DNA from 3 places in the Streptomyces misionensis genome. Region 2 is predicted to be linked to each of the others. Evidence: riboswitches for the same ligand, from Rfam matches in the RefSeq annotation. Region 2 holds a riboswitch; each other region holds the start of a gene.
What was found. A riboswitch is a leader RNA that binds a small molecule or an ion and turns the genes downstream of it on or off. The one in region 2 is predicted to bind cyclic di-AMP.
Positions count from the first base shown of each region.

Region 1: linked by a shared signal. The riboswitch ahead of BLW85_RS22790 (transglycosylase SLT domain-containing protein) and the one ahead of BLW85_RS20795 (M23 family metallopeptidase) in region 2 are both predicted to bind cyclic di-AMP.
Region 3: linked by a shared signal. The riboswitch ahead of BLW85_RS28560 (M23 family metallopeptidase) and the one ahead of BLW85_RS20795 (M23 family metallopeptidase) in region 2 are both predicted to bind cyclic di-AMP.

Region 1 covers NZ_FNTD01000004.1:4,641,981-4,649,445, forward strand. Annotated here, with positions in the region: gene BLW85_RS22765 (Re/Si-specific NAD(P)(+) transhydrogenase subunit alpha) at 1-123, shown strand, start outside; gene pntB (Re/Si-specific NAD(P)(+) transhydrogenase subunit beta) at 128-1,603, shown strand; gene BLW85_RS22775 (M56 family metallopeptidase) at 1,684-2,622, opposite strand; gene fahA (fumarylacetoacetase) at 2,827-4,047, opposite strand; gene BLW85_RS22785 (HAD family hydrolase) at 4,343-5,155, shown strand; gene BLW85_RS22790 (transglycosylase SLT domain-containing protein) at 5,185-5,670, opposite strand; cyclic di-AMP (ydaO/yuaA leader) riboswitch at 5,674-5,882, opposite strand; gene BLW85_RS22795 (polyprenyl synthetase family protein) at 6,415-7,425, shown strand.
Region 2 covers NZ_FNTD01000004.1:4,214,585-4,222,049, forward strand. Annotated here, with positions in the region: gene BLW85_RS20760 (amino acid permease) at 1-5, shown strand, start outside; tRNA gene BLW85_RS20765 (tRNA-Lys) at 94-166, shown strand; gene BLW85_RS20770 (leucine-rich repeat domain-containing protein) at 281-991, shown strand; gene BLW85_RS20775 (NADPH-dependent FMN reductase) at 1,066-1,605, shown strand; gene BLW85_RS20780 (DUF2637 domain-containing protein) at 1,682-2,320, opposite strand; gene BLW85_RS39460 (hypothetical protein) at 2,331-2,504, opposite strand; gene BLW85_RS20785 (dihydrofolate reductase family protein) at 2,709-3,872, shown strand; tRNA gene BLW85_RS20790 (tRNA-Met) at 3,939-4,012, shown strand; cyclic di-AMP (ydaO/yuaA leader) riboswitch at 4,323-4,489, shown strand; gene BLW85_RS20795 (M23 family metallopeptidase) at 4,499-5,554, shown strand; gene BLW85_RS20800 (aldo/keto reductase) at 5,628-6,572, shown strand; gene BLW85_RS20805 (PrsW family intramembrane metalloprotease) at 6,601-7,465, opposite strand, start outside.
Region 3 covers NZ_FNTD01000004.1:5,893,326-5,900,790, forward strand. Annotated here, with positions in the region: gene BLW85_RS28545 (DNA gyrase/topoisomerase IV subunit A) at 1-1,261, opposite strand, end outside; gene BLW85_RS28550 (M16 family metallopeptidase) at 1,705-3,099, shown strand; gene BLW85_RS28555 (M16 family metallopeptidase) at 3,117-4,487, shown strand; cyclic di-AMP (ydaO/yuaA leader) riboswitch at 4,699-4,861, shown strand; gene BLW85_RS28560 (M23 family metallopeptidase) at 4,874-5,617, shown strand; gene BLW85_RS28565 (GntR family transcriptional regulator) at 5,856-6,542, shown strand; gene BLW85_RS28570 (HPr family phosphocarrier protein) at 6,889-7,170, opposite strand; gene BLW85_RS28580 (bifunctional acetate--CoA ligase family protein/GNAT family N-acetyltransferase) at 7,349-7,465, shown strand, end outside.

The DNA.
Region 1 (7,465 bases), 430 kb from region 2:
TGGTTCCCCGACCACCTCATGCAGGCGCTCGGGGTCCTCGCCGTCCTGCTCGCCTCCATCAACATCTTCGGTGGCTTCGCGGTGACCCGCCGCATGCTCGCCATGTTCAGCAGGGGGAACTGACGACATGACCGTCTCCGCCATGGCCACCGCGGCGTACATCATCGCCGCGCTGCTCTTCATCCTCAGCCTCGCCGGACTGTCCAGACACGAAAGCGCCCGGCAGGGCTGGGTCTACGGCGTCGCCGGCATGGGCGTCGCCCTGGTCGCCACCATCGTCCACGTCATCGAGGACGGCCACGACCAGGCCGGCGACAACAGCACGCTCGGCATCGTCCTGATGTTCGTCGCCGTCCTGGTCGGCGCGGTGATCGGCCTGTGGCGTGCCCGGATCGTCCGGATGACCGGCATGCCCGAGCTGATCGCGCTGCTGCACTCCTTCGTCGGTCTGGCCGCCGTGCTGATCGGCTGGGTCGGCCACCGCGAGGGCCTGCTGGCCCGCGCACCGTCCGAGTCGCCGATCTCGCTGTGGCACATCCACAACGCCGAGATCGCCATCGGCGTCTTCATCGGCGCGGTCACCTTCACCGGCTCGATCGTGGCCAACCTCAAGCTCTCGGCGCGGATCAAGGGCGCCCCGCTGATGCTGCCGGGCAAGAACCTCATCAACGTGGGCGCGCTCGTCGTCTTCGCGGGACTCACCGCGGCCTACGTCGTCGTCTCCCACGACCGGACCGACGGCACGGGCACGCTCGTCCTCGGGCTGATCACCCTGGTCGCCCTGGCCCTGGGCTGGCACCTGGTCGCCTCCATCGGCGGCGGTGACATGCCGGTCGTGGTCTCGATGCTCAACAGCTACTCCGGCTGGGCCGCGGCGGCCTCGGGCTTCCTGCTCGACAACGACCTGCTGATCGTCACCGGCGCCCTGGTCGGCTCCTCCGGTGCCTACCTCTCCTACATCATGTGCAAGGCGATGAACCGGTCGTTCATCTCGGTCATCGCCGGCGGCTTCGGCATCGAGGCCACGGCCTCCGACGGCGGCGCGCACGGCGAGCACCGCGAGATCTCGGCCGAGGAGACCGCCGAACTGCTGGCCACCGCGTCGAGCGTGGTCATCACGCCGGGCTACGGCATGGCCGTCGCCCAGGCGCAGTACCCGGTGGCCGAGCTGACCCGCCTGCTGCGCGAGCGCGGTGTCGACGTCCGCTTCGGCGTCCACCCCGTCGCCGGGCGGCTCCCCGGGCACATGAACGTGCTGCTGGCGGAGGCGAAGGTGCCCTACGACATCGTGCTGGAGATGGACGAGATCAACGACGACCTGGCCGAGACCGACGTCGTCCTGGTCATCGGCGCCAACGACACCGTCAACCCGGCCGCGGCCGAGGACCCCGCCAGCCCGATCGCCGGCATGCCGGTGCTGCGGGTCTGGGAGGCGCGGAACGTCGTCGTCTTCAAGCGCTCCATGGCCACCGGTTACGCGGGCGTGCAGAACCCGCTGTTCTTCCGGGAGAACTCCCAGATGCTCTTCGGCGACGCCAAGACACGGGTCGACGACATCGTGGGGGCACTCTCCGCGGCCCGGACGGCGCACGCCGCGGTGTAGTCCGACGCGCTTCTCCCCGCGCACGTGACGCTTCGTCAGGGCCCGGCGGCACAGGTCGCCGGGCCCTCGTCACGGCCGGTTCAGGACAGCGCCGTCAGGCCCGGCGCGAAGGTGATCAGCAGCGGCAGGAGCGGCACCAGCGCGGCCACCGTGGTGGTCAGGGCCCGGTGGCGGCGCAGCAGCCGAGGGGGCGGCTCCAGCAGGCGGTCCACCCGCTCGCCCAGCAGCCGGCGGCTGGAGGCGCAGGACAGGACGCCCCGGTGCTGGTTGAGCTCGATCAGCGCGAGGGCGGTGGTCAGATGGCCGCAGCGCCGGGAGGCGGCGTCGTCGGCGGCCAGTTCCACCAGGCGGTGCGTCTGGTCGCGGAAGTGGGCGAAGAGCGGCACCCGGGGGAAGCCCGCGGCGAGCGCGGCGGACAGGTGCAGCAGCCAGTCGTGGTGGGCGCGCGCGTGGCCGCGTTCATGGGTGAGGACGGCGTCCAGCTGACGGCCGGTGAGCCGGTGCAGCGCCCCGGTGGTCACCACCAGCTGCGGGGGGTGCCCCGGCATCCACCAGGCGTCCGGGTACTCGTCCTCCAGGACCAGCATCGGGCCGCGCGCGGCCGGCAGCCCGGCCGGCAGATCCGGCGCCCGCTCCCGCAGTTGGGCCCGGGCCTGGCCCCGGCTGCGGCGGGCCTCCACCAGTTCCCGGCCGAGCATCGCGGTCGTCCAGGCCGCCCCGCAGGCCAGCCCCACGGTGAGCAGGGCGGCCCACACCGGGGCCGCGGAGAGGTCGTAGGCCGCCGTGACGGCGGGCGGCGCGGGGGCGAACACATGGTCGCGCACGGTGCGGAAGACGGCCGCGGCGCCGAGGGTCAGCCCGGCCAGACAGCACAGCAGGACGGTGGCGACCAGGCACTGCCACACCCACAGCGCGACCACGGGTTCCCGTTCGGGCCAGTCGGCCCGGGTCAGCGCGCGCGGTGCCGGTACGGCCGCCGTCAGGGCGACGACGCTCAGCAGGAGCAGGCAGACGGTCATGCCGGGGCTCCGGTTCCTGGTCCGAGAGGGGCAAGAAGGAAAGGGGCGGTGCGGTACGGGTGGTGCGGCGAGGGGCGGTGCGCGCGGGCGCCCGCCGGGGTGTGGTGCCTGTCCTCGCCAGTATGACGAAGAGGGGCGCCGCGAGTCAGGTACCGGAACACAGACCGTCCGCTCCGGCATCCGCGCGCGGCGCCCGGCGCCGGATCAGGCCGACGGCACGATCCGCCCGGTGACCTCGCCGAGTCCGACGCGGGTCCCGTTCGGGCCCGGGGCCCACGCCGACAGCGTCACCACGTCGCCGTCCTCCAGGAAGGCGCGCTTGCCGTCGGGGAGGTCGAGGGGGTCGCGGCCGTTCCAGGTCAGCTCCAGCAGCGAGCCGCGCTGTCGCTCGTCGGGCCCGCTGACGGTGCCGGAGCCGTACAGGTCGCCGGTGCGCAGCGAGGCGCCGTTGACCGTCATCTGGGCGAGCTGCTGCGCGGCGGTCCAGTACATGGTGGAGAACGGCGGCTCGGACACCACGTGACCGTTGACGGCGACCGAGATCCGCAGGTCGTAGCCGCCGGGCTCGATGCCGGGGGCGGCGTCGTCCAGGTAGGGGAGCAGCGGGTGGGTGCGCTCGGGCGGGGCCGTCTTCGCGTGCTCCAGGGCCTCCAGCGGGGTGATCCACGCCGACACCGAGGTCGAGAACGACTTGCCGAGGAACGGGCCGAGGGGCACGTACTCCCAGGCCTGGATGTCCCGCGCGGACCAGTCGTTGAGCAGGCACAGCCCGAAGACGTGCTCCCGGAAGTCGCCGAGCGCGACCGGGGACCCCAGCTCGGTCGGCACGCCCACGACGAAGCCGACCTCGGCCTCGATGTCCAGCCGGATCGACGGCCCGAACACGGGCGCCGGGTCGGCGGGGCCCTTGCGCTGCCCGGAGGGCCGTACGACGTCCGTGCCCGAGACCACCACGGTGCCGGCGCGGCCGTGGTAGCCGATCGGCAGGTGCTTCCAGTTCGGGGTGAGGGAGTCCGGGGCGTCCGGGCGGAAGATCCTGCCGACGTTGCGGGCGTGGTTCTCCGAGGCGTAGAAGTCGACGTAGTCCGCGACCTCGAAGGGCAGGTGCAGGTCCACCTCGGACAGCGGGTGGAAGAGCGGCTCCAGGGTCTCGCGGTGCGCGGGGTCGGTGACCCAGGAGGTGATCGCGGCGCGCACCTCGGACCAGGCGGCGCGGCCCGCCGCGAGCAGCGGGTTGAGGGTGGGGCGGGCGAGCAGCGCGTGGTGCGGCGAGCCCAGGGCGGCGGCCGCGGCGCCCGCGTCGAGGACCTGGTCCCCGAGCCGGACGCCGACCCGGCGCTCCCGGCTGCCGGAGGGCGAGAACACGCCATAGGGAAGGTTGTGCGGACCGAAGGGGTCGCCCTCGGGGACGTCGAAGGGGGGCATGGGGTACTGCCTCGCTCTCATCCGGGCCATGCATGGCGCTGTTCCATGTGGTCGGCCACACGTTACGGCCGCGACGCGCCTTTTGGGCAGTGCCCGCCGGGGGCCGCGGCCCGCGGCCGCAGGTGCCGCCGGGCGCGCGGCACGGTCGGGGGCCCGGGCCGGTCGACCGGGGCACGGCCGGGGCAACCCCGGTCCCCATCAGGGGCGCCACGGCGCGCACTTGGGGGCGGTCGGCACGCAAGTACGCGCGACGGCGGATGAGTCGGCGGAGTCGCGGGATCCGTATTCTCTGCTCATGGCACCCTCCCCCGCGTACGCACTGATCGCCACCGACCTGGACGGGACGCTGCTGCGCGGCGACGACACCGTCTCCGAGCGCACGCTCTCGGCGCTCGCGCGGGCGGCCCGGACCGGCGCCCGGCACCTGGTGGTGACCGGCCGTCCGGCCCCCAGAGTGCGGCCGCTGCTGGCGGCCCTCGGCTGCACGGGGCTCGCGGTGTGCGGGCAGGGGGCGCAGGTCTACGACGCCGGGGCCGACCGCCTGCTGTGGTCGGTGCGGCTGGACCGGGAGCAGGCCGAGGCCGCGCTCGGCAAGATCGAGGCCGAGGTGGGGCAGGTGTACGCGGCCGTCGACCAGGACGGGGTGGAGGGGCTCACGCTGATCGAGCCGGGCTACCGGATGCCCCATCCGACGCTGCCCGCGGTGCGGGTGGGCCGGCGCGACGATCTGTGGGGAGCGCCGATCAGCAAGGTGCTGCTGCGCCACGCCACCCTGTCCGACGACGAGTTGGCGGCGGTGGCGCGCTCGGTGGTGGGACCGCTGGCCACGGTCACCATGTCGGGGCCGGGGACGGTGGAACTCCAGCCGTGCGGGGTGACCAAGGCGACCGGTCTGGCGCTGGCCGCCGAGCGGCTCGGCGTCGCCGCGGAACGCTCGCTGGCCTTCGGCGACATGCCCAACGACGTCCCGATGTTCCGGTGGGCGGCGCACGGGGTCGCCATGGCCGACGCCCATCCGGAGCTGAAGGCGGTGGCCGACGAGGTCACCGCGTCGAACGAGGACGACGGCATCGCCGTCGTCCTCGAAAGACTGTTCCCGGCGGACTGACGGGGTGCCGTCGGCCCGCCGGGCGCCGGTCAGTAGGCGCTGTTGACGTTGTCCATGGAGCCGTAGCGGTGCGCCGCGTAGTTGCAGGCGGCGGTGATGTTGGCGACCGGGTCGTAGATGTTCCAGGAGGTCCCGGCCACGTGGTACGCGTTGAAGGTCGGGTCGATCACCTGGAGCAGGCCCTTGGACGGGATGCCCTTGGCGGCGTTGGAGTCCCACAGGTTGATGGCGTTCGGGTTGCCCGAGGACTCGCGCATGATGTTGCGGTAGATGCCGTTGTAGGAGCCCGGGATGCCCTTCTGGCTCATGATCGCCAGGGACTCGCGGATCCAGCCGTCGAGGTTGTTCGGGTACCCGGCGGTGGTGACGGAGGCCGAGGCGGTGGCGGTGGCCGCGGAGGCACTGGCGGCGCCCACGAGCGGCATGGCGATCACGGCGGCGCCGGTGCCGGCGACGGCGAGCATACGGACGACGCGGTTGGTGCGGGTGCGGCGCGACTGAACGGCAGCAGGCATGGGGACGTTCCTCTCCTACGCCTGCGAGGTGAGCTGTCGGGTTCGGGCGGGGAGGTGCCCGGCCGTGCCCCGCGAGAGGCACGGCTTAACCCCAAGCCGTCCCGGTGCGACCGCGTGTCGCGGCATGCGCTGCGTCACGTGTGTCGTCCGGTCCGGCGACTTACCTGGGTCCCCCGCTCCTGCCGTACGAATGAGTTCGTTGATGGGTGTACGGGCGGCGGCAGGATTCGGCGTCCGCCCGATGGGTCGGGAACGTATGCGAGAGCACATGTCGGGAACAAGTGCCGGATTCACCTGATGAGGCATTTGACCTTGATCATTAGCCTATGGGGTACTTGATCCTTTGCGATTGCCAACGCTCAACTCGCTTGCCGGGCAAGGCGATAGGGGGTCCCGGATGGCCGGTCGGGGGCAGGGGGCGGGTGTGGTCCAATTCACCAAATGGCAAACTGTGTTAAATCGGGCATGAGGGATTCCGGGTATTCGTCCCCCGGTGGGGTGGAGCGGGTACTCCGCTCACCTCCGGGCTCGCGACGAAGCTCGGATTTTCCTGTTAAGTCGAAAAATGTCCGTTCTTCTCATCCGATCGAAGGGGTGCCGGATGTGCTCCGATACCGCCCGGGCTGGACGGGTGGGCGCTATCGGTGATCGAAACCGGACCGGATACGCTGACTTGAGTGATGGCAGCGACCTATCGACAAACCGTGTAATCGCCAGCAGACACCAGCAGACAGGAGACCCCTCGTGACCGTCGTCGGGCCGTTCGGGCTGAGCGTGCGGGACCAGGCTCTCGAAGCCGATGTCCAGGCCGGATTGGCGGCTGTCGAGGAAGGCCTGCTAGAGGCCACCAAGAGCGAGGTCCCGTTCATCACCGGGGCCGCGCAGCACCTCGTACGGGCCGGCGGGAAGCGGTTCAGGCCGCTGCTCGTGATGCTCGCGGCGCAGTTCGGCGACCCCTACGCGCCCGGAGTGGTGCCGTCGGCCGTGGTGGTGGAGCTGACCCACCTCGCCACGCTGTACCACGACGACGTCATGGACGAGGCCGCCGTACGCCGGGGCGTGGACAGCGCCAACACCCGCTGGGGCAACTCCGTCGCGGTCCTCACCGGCGACTTCCTCTTCGCCCGCGCCTCCCAGATCCTCGCCGACCTCGGCCCCGAGGCGGTCCGGGTGCAGGCCCTCGCGTTCGAACGGCTGGTCACCGGCCAGATCCTGGAGACCGCGGGCCCCACCGACGGCCGCGACCCGGTGGAGCACTACCTGGACGTGCTCGGCGGCAAGACGGGCTCCCTGGTGGCGGTCTCCTGCCGGTTCGGCGCGATGATGTCCGGCGCCGACGAGACGGTCGTGGACGTGCTCACCCAGTACGGCGAGCGGCTCGGCGTGGCCTTCCAGCTCGCCGACGACTACCTGGACATCGCCTCCGACTCCCAAGAGTCCGGCAAGACCCCCGGCACCGACCTGCGCGAGGGCATCGCGACCCTCCCCGTGCTCCGGCTGCGCGAGCGCGCCGCCCGGCTCGGCCTGCCGGAGGACATCGCCCTGTGCGAGCTGCTGGACTCCGACCTCAGCGACGACGCCCGGCACGCCGAGGCGCTGGCCGCGCTGCGCGCCCACCCGGCCCTGGAGCAGGCCCGCCGGGACACCGTGCGCTACGCCGAGGAGGCGCGCGCCGCGCTGGCGCCGTTGCGCGAGTGCGACGCCAAGGTCGCGCTGATCGAGCTGTGCGACGCGGTGGTGCACCGCACCGGGTGACCGGCCGGTCCGGTGTCCACCGGGGACCGACCCGTCCGGC
Region 2 (7,465 bases):
AGTAGCCATCCGCCGCCACGACGCGGCCGGGTCCCCGATACCCGATCGGAGACCCGGCCCTCTGCGGCTATGCTCGGACAGGCAACATCGCCTGGGCCCTTAGCTCAATTGGCAGAGCAGTGGACTTTTAATCCATTGGTTGTGGGTTCGAGTCCCACAGGGCCTACCCCCACAGGCGGGCCTCGCGCCCCTTGGCCTGTGTCGCGGCGCCCGAGTCGGTACGGTCCGGCCCGGGCGCCGCGCCGTTCGCCGAAGAAGGGGTCCCCCGACCGTGCGGAACGTGCTGAACCTCTGGCGGCACCGGCTGGGGGAGGTGCCCGAGTCCGTGTGGGGGCGCGGGGAGCTGGAGGTGCTGATCCTCGCGGACAACGGCCTGACCGAGCTGCCGGGCCGTATCGGGCGGCTGGGCCGGCTGCGCACGCTGGACCTCGGCCACAACCGGCTCGCCTCGGTGCCGGACGAGCTGGGGGACCTCGTCGGGCTCGGGGACTTCCTCTATCTGCACGACAACGAGCTGTCGGAGCTTCCGGAGTCGCTCGGGAACCTGACGCGGCTGCGGTACCTCAACGTCGGCGAGAACGCGCTCACGGCCCTGCCCGAGGCGATCGGCCGGATGGCCGGGCTCGTCGAGCTGCGGGCGCAGCACAACCGGCTGACCGCGCTGCCCGAGGGCATCGGGGGCCTTCGGCGGCTGCGTGAGCTGTGGCTGCGGGGCAACGCGATCGAGGCGCTGCCGCCGTCCACGGCCGGGCTGCGCGAACTGCGCCACCTGGACCTGCGGGAGAACGCCCTGCCCGAACTCGGGGCAGCGTTGGCCGCGCTGCCCCGGCTGCGCCACCTCGACGTCCGCGGCAACCGTGTCACCCGCCTCCCGGACTGGCTTTCCGCCCTGCCCGCCCTGGAGAAACTGGACCTGCGCTGGAACCCGTGCGAGCCCTCCGCCCGGCTGCTGGACGAGCTGGAGCGGCGGGGCTGTGTCGTCCTCTTCTAGACGTGCCCCGCTTCCGGGACGGCGCCGGGCGTACGGACGCGTCAACTCCGGTACGGATCGGTATCGTTGGCCGGATGACCGAACTTCCGGTGATCCTGTTGTTGTCGGGGAGCCTGCGCGGCGGTTCCAGTAACGAGGCGCTGTTGCGGACCGCGCGGGCCGTGGCGCCGGAGGCGGGGGTGCGGGGCGAGCTGTACGAGGGGCTGGCGCGGCTTCCGCACTTCAATCCGGACGACGACACCGACCCGCTGCCGGCGCCGGTGGCGGGGCTCAGGGAGGCGATCGGGCGGGCGGCCGGGCTGCTGATCTGCACGCCGGAGTACGCGGGCACCCTGCCGGGGTCGTTCAAGAACCTGCTGGACTGGACGGTCGGCGGCGTCGAGATCAGTGACAAGCCGGTCGGCTGGGTGAACGCGGCCGCGCCGGGGCGTGGCGAGGGCGCCGAGGCCACGCTGCGGTCCGTGCTCGGCTACACCGGCGCCCGTGTCGTGGACGCGGCCTGTGTGCGGGTGCCGGTGGAGCGGGGGATGGTCGGGGAGGACGGGCTCATCGCCGACCCGCGGGCGCGGCAGCGGCTCGGCGAGGTGCTCGCGCTGCTGGCGGCGGCCGGTTAGGGCCCTTCTCCCGGATCGGGGTCCGGGGGCCGTGCGGGTGCCGTCGTCGTCGCGGCACCCGGTCACCGTCTCGTGCTCACCCGCGTAGTACGTCGTTGCGCCGGCTGTGGGCCGCGTGGCGGGGGCGGGTCACCTTGGAGGAGACCTGGCCGACGATCTCCCAGAAACACACCAGCGCGGTGATCGGCGGAATTCCGAAAATGATCAGCGCCAGCGGGGAATGCGCCGCGTGGCTGACGCACAGGCCGACCGCCATCGCGGAGGCGCCCAGCAGAACTCCCCAGGAGCGCCGGGCACTTCGGCTCTGCACGGTCGCCCGGAGAATGGACAACGCCGCCACGAGCCATGGTCCGTACACGGTCAGCGGCCACCACCGTGCCAGCCGCATCGGCAGCACCGAGGAAGCGGTGGCGCGGAGTTGGGCGTAGGAATAGGAAAAGGACCAGCCCAGCATGCAGATCGCGCACACCGAGATCGTCGCGATCAGCAGTGTGATGTGTGCGCTGCGCTGGTTGTCGCGTGGTGATCCGGGTTCCGTGCGGATGCGCCGGCGGTTCTTCCGGTGGCTGGACCTGCCGTGCGGCGGAGCCGGGGCGGGATTCGCGGCGGACGCGCCGGACAGCATCTGGGCCAGCTCTTCGACCGGGTCCCACTGCATCTCGAGCGTGCTGAACTCATAGTCACACAAAACGTCTTCATCGTGAATCCTGTCCATGGGCCGGGTCCTAGAGCCTCACCATTGCCCGCAGGTACTCACTCTCCAGCTGACTGATTCTCTTCAGGAAATCGTCGAGGAGATCGGAGCAGCCGTCGGTGAACACCTCGCCATCCTTGCTTTCCAGCCGGAACGTGACCGGCGAGTGGAGATTCAACGCGGTGCGTCTCTCAATGCGTGCCACGGTCAGCTAACGAGCCTCTCGGGAGGAGGGGGTGTGGGGCATTCGGGTGCTTCTGTAACTCGAAAGCGGGGTCCGGCGGTCGTATGACAGCAACTGGAGAAAATACGAATGCCGTTTCGGGAGCCCGCTGTCCTTCGGCGGGCACGAACCGGGGACGCCCCCCGGGGAGCGGTCCGGGCGGCGGCGGGCCGCACACTTGAGCCGATGAGCACCGAGCGAGCCTTCACCGAGTCCGCGCCGTACCCGTACGTCCTGCTGTCCGCCGCCGTCTCCCTCGACGGCTGCCTGGACGACACCGGCCCCGAGCGGCTGCTGCTGTCCGGGCCGGCCGACTTCGACCGGGTCGACGCGGTACGGGCCTCGGCCGACGCCCTCCTGGTCGGCGCCGGCACGATCCGCGCCGACAATCCCCGGCTGCTGGTCAACTCGCCCGAGCGCCGCGCCGCCCGCCTCGCCGAGGGACGGCCGGAGCACCCGCTGAAGGTCACCGTCACCGCCACCGGCGACCTCGACCCCACCGCCCGGTTCTGGCACACCGGGGGCGACAAGCTCGTCTACACGACCGACCGGGGCGCCGCGCGGGCCGCCCGGCTGCTCGGCGGCGCCGCCGACGTCGTCCCGCTCGGCCCGGACCTCGACTGGCGGGCCCTGCTCGGCCATCTGCGCGCCGAGCGCGGGGTCGGCCGGCTGATGGTGGAGGGCGGGGGCACCGTGCACACCCAGCTCCTGCGGCAGGGGCTGGCCGACGAGCTCCAGCTGGCCATCGCACCGCTGATCGTCGGCGACCCACGGGCCCCGCGGCTGTTCGGGCCCGGCCGCTACCAGGAGGGACGGCTGCGCCTGGTGGAGACCCGGCGGATCGAGGACGTCGTCCTGATGCGCTACGAGCCCACCGCGCCCGGCACCGGCCCGCTGCCCGCCGCCGCAGACCGGCACTGGCTGCGCACCGCCTGCGAGCTGGCCGCCCTGTGCCCGCCCTCCGGGACGGCCTTCAGCGTCGGCGCGGTCGTGGTCGCCGCCGACGGCACCGAGCTGGCCCGCGGCCACTCCCGGGAGGGGGACGACCCCGTGGTGCACGCCGAGGAGGCGGCGCTCGCCAAGATCGACCCCGCCGACCCGCGGCTGCCCGGCGCCACCGTCTACAGCAGCCTGGAGCCCTGCGCCCGCCGCGCCTCCCGCCCCGCGCCCTGCGCCGAGCTGATCCTGCGGTCCGGGGTGCGCCGGGTGGTGACCGCCTGGCGGGAGCCCGACACCTTCGTCGCGGGCGCCGACGGCACCGGTGTGCTGCTCCGCGGGGGCGCCGAGGTCGTCGTCCTGCCCGCGTACGAGGCCCTCGCCAAGGCCCCGAACCGGCATCTGCTCGGCTGAGCCGGACGGCCCGCCGCAAAGCCGTGTGCTCGGCACCCCGAACATGGCGTACACTGGAATCAACGACGCGGGGTGGAGCAGCTCGGTAGCTCGCTGGGCTCATAACCCAGAGGTCGCAGGTTCAAATCCTGTCCCCGCTACTGAAGACTCAGGGCCGGAATCCAGATCATGGATTCCGGCCCTGAGTGTTTTCCGACCGGTTCGCAGCCCCCGTATGGGGCGTCACCCACGGTGACCGTGCGACCGCCGTACGCATAACAACTGAGTCACCATCAAAAACCCGATGACTCCTGAACACCGGCCAACTCGCCCGGATTGACGGCTCCTTGGGCGGTAAGTCCACGCCCCGGAGCCGTAATGATCAAGCCGAACGGCTTGGAAAGTGACGGCCGGGTCTATTAACGTTCGATAACGCAGCGCGGTCGTCCCAGCCGTCACCCGAGGCGGCTCCGTGCGCACGCGCCGAATCCCGTAAGGGAACCGGGGAACCACCACCTTGGGGTGAATCACGCGGACACCGTCGTGAACTCAGCGAGTCCACGGCCGGTATACGCGCGTAGGAGACCTTCCTGCTCCGAACCCGTCAGCTAACCCGGTAGGCGGAGGAAGGAAAGGAGCACGCCCCCGTGGCGTCCAACCGGCCTGCCCCACAAGCCCCCTTCGTGCCCGCTCAACGCGATGCCGAGCCGTTCGGCCCCGGCCCCGAGGGCGAGGGCCCCTGGGAGGAGTGGAACCCCACCGAGGAGTCCGTCGCCCCGGTCCGCGGCCGGCACCGCGTCGCCAAGCAGCGCGGCGGCTTCGCGCGCAGCTCCACCGTCCTCGGCGTCGGTGTGATCGCCGCCGTGGGCGCGGGCGGCATCGCCAGCGCCAACCCCGGCAAGTCCCCGGTCTCCCTCTCCATGCCGGACCTGCCGTCCGTCTCGGTGCCGCACCTGTCCTCCGTGGAGCACCTCCTCGGTGACGACTCCGCCGGTTCCGCCGAGAAGCACCAGGCCACCGACACCGCGCTCACCGGCATCGGGCAGACCACCCAGGACGGCACGCACACGGGCGCCGGCGAGGCCCTGCGCAACCGGATCATGGCCCAGGCCGAGCAGCAGCAGGGCCAGGCCGACAGCAAGGCCACCGCCGCCATGGTCGCCGCCGCCCAGCAGCAGAGCGACGCGGCGGCCGCCAAGGCGGAGAAGGAGGCCGCCGACGAGGCCGCCGCCGCCAAGCAGCAGGCGGAGGCCGACGCCAAGAAGGCCGCCGAGGCCAAGCGGCTGGCCGAACTGGCCAAGCAGTACACGCTGCCGGTCGTCTCGTACACGATCACCGGCACCTTCGGGCAGCCCGGCGCCATGTGGTCCTCCGGCTACCACACCGGCCTCGACTTCGCCGCCCCCACCGGCACCCTGATCAAGGCCGTCCACGGCGGCACCATCACCCAGGCCGGCTGGGCCGGCGCCTACGGCTACCGCACCGTCCTCACCCTGGACGACGGCACCGAGCTGTGGTTCTGCCACCAGTCCTCGATCAACGTCTCGGTCGGCCAGAAGGTCACCACCGGCGAGGTCATCGGCCGGGTCGGTGCCACCGGCAACGTCACCGGACCGCACCTGCACCTGGAGGTCCACCCGGGCGGGCAGGCCACCGGCGTCGACCCGGCGCCCTGGCTGCGCGACAAGGGCCTCAACCCCTGAGCACACCGGCCCCCGCGGGGACCGCGGACCAGCGGTGGAATGCGATCACCCACCGCCGGTGTTGTCGTTGAGCATGACTTCTCTGCGCCCACTGGGCTCTTCCGACCTCGAGGTCTTCCCGCTCTGCCTGGGCGGCAACGTGTTCGGCTGGACCGCGGACGAACAGGCGTCCTTCGCCGTCCTGGACGCCTACACGGCCGCGGGCGGCAACTTCGTCGACACGGCCGACGTCTACAGCGCCTGGGTCGAGGGCCACCAGGGCGGCGAGTCCGAGACCGTCATCGGCAAGTGGCTCAAGGCCCGCGGCAACCGCTCCGACGTCGTCGTCGCCACCAAGGTCAGCCAGCACCCGCAGTACCCGGGCCTGTCCGCGGCCAACATCAAGGCCGCCGCCGACGCCTCCCTCGCCCGCCTGGGCACCGACTACATCGACCTCTACTACACCCACTTCGACCAGCCCGACGTGCCGGTGGAGGAGATCATCGGCGCCCTGGACGAGCTGGTGAAGGCCGGCAAGGTGCGGCAGATCGCCGCGTCCAACATCAGCGCCGAGCGGCTGCGGGAGTCCCTGGACTTCTCCGCCCGAGAGGGCCTGGCCCGCTACGTGGCGGTCCAGCCCCACTACAACCTGGTCTCCCGCGACACCTACGAGGGCCCGCTCCAGGACCTCGTCGCCCGTGAGGGCCTGTCCTCCGTGCCGTACTTCGCCCTCGCCGCGGGCTTCCTGACCGGCAAGTACCGGCCCGGCCGGAAGGTGGACAGCGCACGCGCCAACCGGGCCGCGGACTACGCGGAGACCGAGCGCGGCCAGAAGGTCCTCGCCGCCCTCGACGAGATCGCCGCCGCCCACGAGGCACCGCACGCCACCGTCGCCCTCGCCTGGCTGGCCGCCCAGCCGACGATCACCGCCCCGATCGCCTCGGCGCGCACGCTGGACCAGCTCCCGGCCCTGCTGGGCGTCGGCGAGCTGAAGCTGACGGACGACGAGCTGAAGAGGCTGACGGACGCCTCGGCGTAACCGGCCGCTCCGGGGCTCCCCGGCGGCGTCACGTCCGGTACGGGTTGTACGACGTGGCGTACGGCGCCGCCGGGTAGCCGTACCCGGGCCCGCCGTACGCGGGACCGCCCTGTCCCGGCCCGCCGTATCCGTATCCGGGGCCGCCCCACCCCGGTCCGTACCCCTGGTTGTACGGCGCCGGGGCCCAGGCCGTCGGTGCCGGGGCCGCCGTGCGGGCCGCGTACTCCAGCGCGGGCCGGGCCGCGTCCCGGCGCTGCCACAGCTCGTCCAGCAGCTCCCGCTCGCGGGCGACGAAGCCGGCGCCGGCCCGGCCGCGCCGCCCCCGCCGCCGCAGCAGCGCCAGCGCGGTGGCCTGGACCTCGTAGCGCGCCACCGCGCGCGCCGTGGCCCGGCCGCCGTGGTGGCGGGCGAAGTCGCGGGCCATCCGCCGCGCCCGCATCGAGCCCAGGGCGAACGGCTCGGCCGGCCCCAGCCACCCGGCCAGGACGTAGACGGGCAGCTCCTCGCGCACGGTGCGCAGCTCCCGCTGCCGGGTCCAGATCCCGAGCCAGGTCAGCAGCCCGAACACGGGCAGCATGAAGGCGCCGTAGACGGCGAGGAAGCCGAACTGGCCGAAGGTGGCGGAGCCGTTCCACAGGGCGTGCATGCACATCGCGAGCAGCAGCCCGCCGAGCGGCACCAGCAGCCGCCGGGCACGCTGGTGCGGGCCGCTCAGCGCGGCGACGCCGAAGCCGATGCCGGTGCAGGTGGTGAACAGGGGGTGCGCGAACGGGGACATCACGATGCGCACGAAGAAGGTGGCGGCGGTGACGGAGACGATGCCGTGGCCGCCGGTGAGCTGGTCGGTCCCGAAGGCCGTGCCCAGGTAGAGGATGTTCTCGGTGAACGCGAAG
Region 3 (7,465 bases), 1.7 Mb from region 2:
GCTCCTTGGCCTGCGCGGAGTTGTCGCTGGACCGGATCAGCCGGATGACCTCGTCGATGTCGACCAGGGCCGTGAGCAGGCCCTCCACCAGGTGCAGCCGGTCGCTCTTCTTGCCGCGCCGGAACTCGCTGCGGCGGCGCACCACGTCGAAGCGGTGGTCGAGGTAGACCTCCAGCAGCTCCTTCAGGCCGAGGGTGAGCGGCTGGCCGTCCACCAGGGCCACGTTGTTGATGCCGAAGGACTCCTCCATCGGCGTCAGCTTGTAGAGCTGCTCCAGGACGGCCTCGGGCACGAAGCCGTTCTTGATCTCGATGACCAGGCGCAGTCCGTGCTCGCGGTCGGTGAGGTCCTTGACGTCCGCGATGCCCTGGACCTTCTTGGCGTTGACCAGGTCCTTGATCTTCGCGATGACCTTCTCCGGGCCGACCGCGAACGGCAGTTCGGTGATCACCAGGCCCTTGCGGCGGGCGGTCACGGGCTCGACCGAGACCGTCGCGCGCATCTTGAAGGTGCCGCGGCCGGTCGCGTACGCGTCCCGGATGCCGTCCAGCCCCACGATCCGGCCGCCGGTGGGCAGATCGGGGCCCGGGACGTGCTTCATCAGCGCGTCCAGGTCCGCGTTCGGGTGCCTGATCAGATGGCGGGCGGCGGCGACGACCTCGCGCAGATTGTGCGGCGGCATGTTCGTGGCCATGCCGACCGCGATGCCCGAGGAGCCGTTGACCAGCAGGTTCGGGAAGGCGGCGGGCAGCGCCACCGGCTCCTGCTCCTGGCCGTCGTAGTTCGGCGCGAAGTCGACCGTGTCCTCGTCGATCGACTCGGTCATCAGGCTCGTCGCCTCGGCCATCCGGCACTCGGTGTACCGCATGGCGGCCGGCGGGTCGTCGTTGCCCAGCGAACCGAAGTTGCCGTGGCCGTCGACCAGCGGCAGGCGCATGGAGAAGGGCTGGGCCATGCGCACCAGGGCGTCGTAGATCGACGCGTCGCCGTGCGGGTGCAGCTTGCCCATGACCTCGCCGACGACACGGGCGCACTTCACATAGCCGCGCTCGGGGCGCAGGCCCATCTCGTTCATCTGGTAGACGATCCGGCGGTGCACCGGCTTGAGACCGTCACGGGCGTCCGGCAGGGCGCGCGAGTAGATGACCGAGTACGCGTACTCGAGGTAGGAGCCACGCATCTCGTCCACGACGTCGATGTCGAGGATCTTCTCCTCGTGCGAATCGTCGGGCGGCGGGGTCTTCGTGCTGCGGCGGGCCATCGCTGCCGGCTCCTCCTGATCTGGTCGCTCGCCTTCGGGGCGCGCACCCTTCGGCTCGCTCTTGCTGAAGCGGTTGACGGATCTGTCGCGGACCATTGTGGACCGGGGCACTGACAAGCCGGGCCGCGACCCGGTCCACGAGCCGTCGCCGGCGGGCTCCACGACCCGCCCGCGAACGGCCCCCGACCACGCCGCGTCCGGTTCCGGGCCCGGGCGTCGCTCCGCCCGGCCCCCTGCCCGCACCCCTGTCCGCACCCCGGCCCGCGCGGCTCGCCCGGCGCCCCGGGCGATCACGGATCCGGGTCCGACGCAGGCTACGCGATCCGCTGTGGGCGTACGTGCCGCGGGAACTTCGCCGGGGCCTCGCACGCTTTGCATACAGTGGCAGGAACGGCAGGAAAAACGCGGTTTCCACAACCGCCTCCGCTCGCGAAGGGACGTACATGCCCATGGGTCACACGACCACAGCCGAGGCAGGCTCCGGGGGCCTGACAGCGACCGAGCACCGCCTGGCCAACGGTCTGCGCGTGGTGCTCTCCGAGGACCACCTGACCCCCGTGGCGGCCGTCTGCCTCTGGTACGACGTCGGCTCCCGCCACGAGGTCAAGGGGCGCACCGGCCTGGCCCACCTTTTCGAGCACCTGATGTTCCAGGGCTCGGGGCAGGTCAAGGGCAACGGCCACTTCGAACTGGTGCAGGGCGCCGGCGGCTCGCTCAACGGCACCACCAGCTTCGAGCGCACCAACTACTTCGAGACCATGCCCGCCCACCAGCTGGAGCTGGCGCTCTGGCTGGAGGCCGACCGCATGGGCTCCCTGCTGACCGCCCTGGACGACGAGTCCATGGAGAACCAGCGGGACGTCGTGAAGAACGAGCGCCGCCAGCGTTACGACAACGTTCCCTACGGGACGGCCTTCGAGCGGCTGACCGCCCTGTCGTACCCCGAGGGCCACCCCTACCACCACACGCCGATCGGCTCCATGGCGGACCTGGACGCGGCCACCCTGGAGGACGCCCGCCAGTTCTTCCGCACCTACTACGCGCCGAACAACGCGGTGCTCTCCGTGGTCGGCGACATCGACTCCGAGCAGACCCTCGCCTGGGTGGAGAAGTACTTCGGGTCCATCCCGTCGCACGACGGCAAGCCCGCGCCCCGCGACGGCTCCCTGCCGGACGTCATCGGCGAGCAGCTGCGCGAGGTCGTCGTCGAGGAGGTCCCGGCGCGCGCCCTGATGGCCGCCTACCGGCTGCCCCACGACGGCACCCGAGCCTGCGACGCGGCCGACCTCGCCCTGACCGTCCTCGGCGGCGGCGAGTCCTCCCGGCTCTACAACCGGCTGGTGCGCCGCGACCGTACGGCCGTCGCGGCCGGCTTCGGCCTGCTGCGTCTGGCCGGCGCGCCCTCCATGGGCTGGCTGGACGTGAAGACCTCCGGCGACGTGGAGGTGCCGGTCATCGAGGCCGCCATCGACGAGGAGCTGGCCCGGTTCGCCGAGGAAGGCCCCACCGCCGAGGAAATGGAGCGCGCCCAGGCCCAGTTGGAGCGCGAATGGCTGGACCGGCTCGGCACGGTCGCGGGCCGCGCCGACGAACTGTGCCGTTACGCCGTCCTGTTCGGCGACCCGCAGCTCGCCCTGAACGCCGTGCCGCGCATCCTTGAGGTCACCGCGGAGGAGGTCCGGGAGGTCGCCAAGGCCCGTCTGCGCCCCGACAACCGCGCGGTCCTGGTCTACGAGCCCAAGTCCCCGGAGAACGTCGAGGACGCCGACCTGCCCGAGGACCCCGAGTCGGAAGCCACCGTAGAGGCCGGCAACGAGAACGAGGAGACGGCCAAGTGACCGAGCAGCTCGCCACCATGGACTTCCACCCCCGGCCGGAGCCCGGCGAGGCCAGGCCCTGGGCCTTCCCGGCCCCCGAGCGCGCCGCGCTCGACAACGGCCTGACCGTGCTGCGCTGCCACCGCCCCGGCCAGCAGGTCGTCGCCGTGGAGGTGCTGCTCGACGCGCCGCTGGACGCCGAGCCGGCCGGCCTGGACGGCGTGGCCACCATCATGGCGCGGGCCTTCTCCGAGGGCACCGACCGGCACTCCGCCGAGGAGTTCGCCGCCGAGCTGGAGCGCGCGGGCGCCACCCTCGACGCGCACGCCGACCACCCCGGCATCCGGCTCAGCCTGGAGGTCCCCGCCTCCCGCCTGGCCAAGGGCCTCGGCCTGGTCGCCGACGCGCTGCGCGCCCCCGCCTTCGCCGAGAGCGAGATCGAGCGCCTGGTCCGCAACCGTCTGGACGAGATCCCGCACGAGCTGGCGAACCCCGCCCGCCGTGCCGCCAAGGAGCTGTCCAGGGAGCTGTTCCCGGCGTCCTCGCGCATGTCCCGGCCGCGCCAGGGCACCGAGGAGACCGTCGAGAAGATCGACGCGCCCGCCGTGCGCGCCTTCTACGAGCGCCATGTGCGCCCCGGCACGGCCACCGCCGTGGTGGTCGGCGACCTCACCGGCATCGACCTGGACGCGCTGCTCGCCGACACCCTGGGCGCCTGGACCGGCACGCCCGGCGAGCCCCGGCCCGTGCCGGCGGTGACGGCCGACGACACCGGACGCGTCGTCATCGTGGACCGGCCCGGCGCCGTCCAGACGCAGCTGCTCATCGGCCGGATCGGCCCGGACCGGCACGACCGGGTGTGGCCCGCCCAGGTGCTCGGCACCTACTGCCTGGGCGGCACCCTCACCTCCCGCCTGGACCGCGTGCTGCGCGAGGAGAAGGGCTACACCTACGGGGTGCGCTCCTTCGGCCAGGTCCTGCGCTCCGCCCCGGACGGCACCGGCGCGTCGATGCTCGCCATCAGCGGCTCGGTGGACACGCCCAACACCGGCCCCGCCCTGGACGACCTGTGGAAGGTGCTGCGCACCCTCGCGGCGGAGGGCCTGACCGACGCCGAGCGGGACGTCGCCGTGCAGAACCTCGTCGGGGTCGCGCCGCTGAAGTACGAGACCGCGGCGGCCGTCGCGAGCACCCTCGCCGACCAGGTCGAGCAGCACCTGCCCGACGACTTCCAGGCGACGCTGTACCGGCAACTGGCCGCCACGGGCACGGTGGAGGCGACCGCGGCCGTCGTCAACGCCTTCCCGGTGGACCGCCTGGTGACCGTCCTGGTCGGTGACGCGGCGCAGATCAAGGCGCCGGTCGAGGCGCTGGGCATCGGCGACGTCACCGTGGTGGCGGCCGAGTAACGGCACACAGGGGACGGGGCCCTGGCGACCTACGGGTCGTCAGGGCCCCTGTTGTTCCACTCTCTTCCTCAGATGTCCGAATTGGGGCGGAGGTTGCCCGTCTGCCCTGTGGGATGCGCTACAAAAACCCCGATCTGTTTGGGGATCGAGAGCCGGTCCGCTTAGCGTCGTCCGGGCTGTTCGTCGGGCAGTGCGCCGCACCCGCGGCACCGGACAGCCATCGCCGAGTCCCCGTACGGCGCGAGCCAGGGGAGCCGGGGACCCACACGTCCCTGGGGTGAATCGGGCACCCGCGCGTGACGCGAGGGAGTCCGTAGGAGACCTTCCTGCTCCGAACCCGTCAGCTAACCCGGTAGGCGAGAGGGAAGGAAAGGAACAGCCACTCCATGGCGTTCATGTGCGCCACCGGGAAGCACCGCAAGCCCGGCCGGGTCAAGCGAACCACCGCCCAGGCGGCCGGTGTCGCGGCCCTGACGACCACCGGCGTCATCGGCACCCTCGCGGCCTCCCCGGCGCTCGCCGCCGAGCGCCCCGCGGAACAGACCGGTCTCACCCCCGTACTCGCCGCGAGCGACGACGTCGCCGCGCACATCGACGCGCAGGCCAGCGCCCAGCAGCGGGCAGCCGAGCGCAAGGCGGCCCAGGAGGCCGCTGCCAAGCGGCTGAAGGAGGCGCGCGAGGCGGAGGCCCGCGCCGCCCGCGAGGCCGAGCGCAAGCGGCTGAACGCCTTCGTCGCCCCGATCGCGCACTCCTATGTGTCCACCGGCTACGAGGCCAGCAGCTCTCTGTGGTCCTCCGGGTCCCACACCGGCATCGACTTCCATGCCGCCACCGGCACCCCGGTGCACGCGGTCGGCGTCGGCACCGTCGTCTCCACCGGCTGGGGCGGGGCGTACGGCAACCAGATCGTGATCCGCATGGCCGACGGCATGTACACCCAGTACGGCCATCTGTCGTCCATCGGCGTCACGGTGGGCCAGCAGGTCACCGCCGGCCAGCAGATCGGCCTGTCCGGCGCCACCGGCAACGTCACCGGCCCGCACCTGCACTTCGAGGCGCGCACCAGCCCCGACTACGGCTCCGACGTCGACCCCGTCGCCTACCTGCGCAACCACGGCGTGAACGTCTGACCGAGCCCGCGCGACCCCGCACGGCACCCGAAGCCCCGGCCACCGAGCCGGGGCTTTCGCCTTTTCCCGCGGTGTTCCGGTGACCCCGTGTTCCGGTGGCCCCTGTCCAAAAAATATCCCCGGATTCCGGTCCGCCGTCGGAAAAGGCCGCGCGGTGGAATAGAGTCACCGGAATAGAGTCATGGAAAAACGCGTCCGTCGTCGGCGTCGTGTCGCGGGATCAAGACGGAGGTCGGTCATGCGTATTCCGGCGCAGTCGGTGTGCACGGCGATCCGGGACGACATCGTCGCGGGCGTCCTCGAACGCGGCGGCCGTCTCACCGAGGAGGTGCTGGCCCGTCGCTACGGGGTCTCGCGCGTCCCCGTGCGCGAGGCCCTGCGCACCCTGGAGGCGGAGGGCTTCGTGGTGACGCGCCGGCACGCGGGCGCCTGTGTGGCCGAGCCGAGCGAGCAAGAGGCCGCCGACCTGCTGGAGATGCGTCTGCTCCTGGAACCGCTCGGCGCCGCCCGGGCCGCCCGGCGACGCACCGAGGCGCATCTGAAGGTGCTGCGCGGACTGGTCAGGCTGGGGCAGGAGCGTGCCCGGCGGGGCGACGGCGAGGAACTGCGCGCGTTGGACGGCTGGTTCCACGAGACGCTGGCCCAGGCCTGCGGCAGCCCTTCGCTGACCTCCACCCTGCTTCAGCTGCGGCACAAGATCGCCTGGATGTACGTGCTCGACACGCCGTCGGACCCGGTCGGCACCTGGGCGGAGCACGGCACGATCGTGGACGCGGTGGCGCGCGGCGACGGGGCGCGCGCCCGCGCGGTGACCGCGCAGCACGCCGAGCGGGCGGCGGCCGAGCACCGGCTGCGCGTGCCCGGTGGCGCGGAGCGCGTGAGGACTTCGCAACATGCCGTAAACATGTCGGGCGCACAGAATTAACACGGGTGCCGTATACAAAGGGGTGGGTATTCTACGGGCCCGATTCCCCTATTTCTCCGGTGCCGTGAATTGACGGACCCGGGTGAATGGAATGGGTGTTCTGCTGCGACGAAAGCGCCGGAAATCGCGAATTCCGCCTCCGCTCGCGACGGCCGCAAGGGGGGCCCGCGGGGCTTCGCCCGTCCGCCGACCACCGTCATGCGGTCCGGGCGGTGGCGGGGCGGCCCGCCCCGCCACCCCGCCCGCGCCGAGCCGGCGGACCGGCCCGGACCGGGCGTCATGAAAGTGCCGAACCGGGCGTCGCGCCACTGCGCCGAAGCCCGGTCCGTCGAAGGCCCGATGCCGCTCAGACGGTCTCGGGCAGCTCTTCCAGGCCCTCGGCGACCAGCTTGGCCAGCCGGTCCAGGGCGGCCTCGGCGCCCTCGGCGTCGGAGGCGAGCACGATCTCCTCGCCGCCCTGGGCGCCCAGCCCCAGGACGCCGAGCATGCTGGCCGCGTTGACCGGGGTGCCGCCGGCCTTGGAGATCGTCACCGGGATGCCCGAGGCCGACGCGGCCCGGACGAAGATGGAGGCGGGGCGGGCGTGGAGACCCTCGGCCCAGCCGACGTTGACGCGGCGCTCAGCCATGTGTTGCTGCCCTTCACTCTTCAGGGTTGTCTAGACCAGTCTTCCATATGGTGAACCATGCCTGGAGAGGGGCTGCGCACCCCCTCCACCGTGCCGTCGTGACCGCACCCTCGGCCCGGCGTCCGTCTCCACAGACTGCCCCGCGCCGTTGCCGGACGCTAGCCGTACTCTGGGGCGCATGCGAACCTCGGCGGAACCGCAGGGCCGGTACGAGTATCCCGCGCACTGGGAGGCGGACGTGGTGCTGCGGGACGGGGGCACCGCCCGCATCCGGCCCATCACCGTCGACGACGCC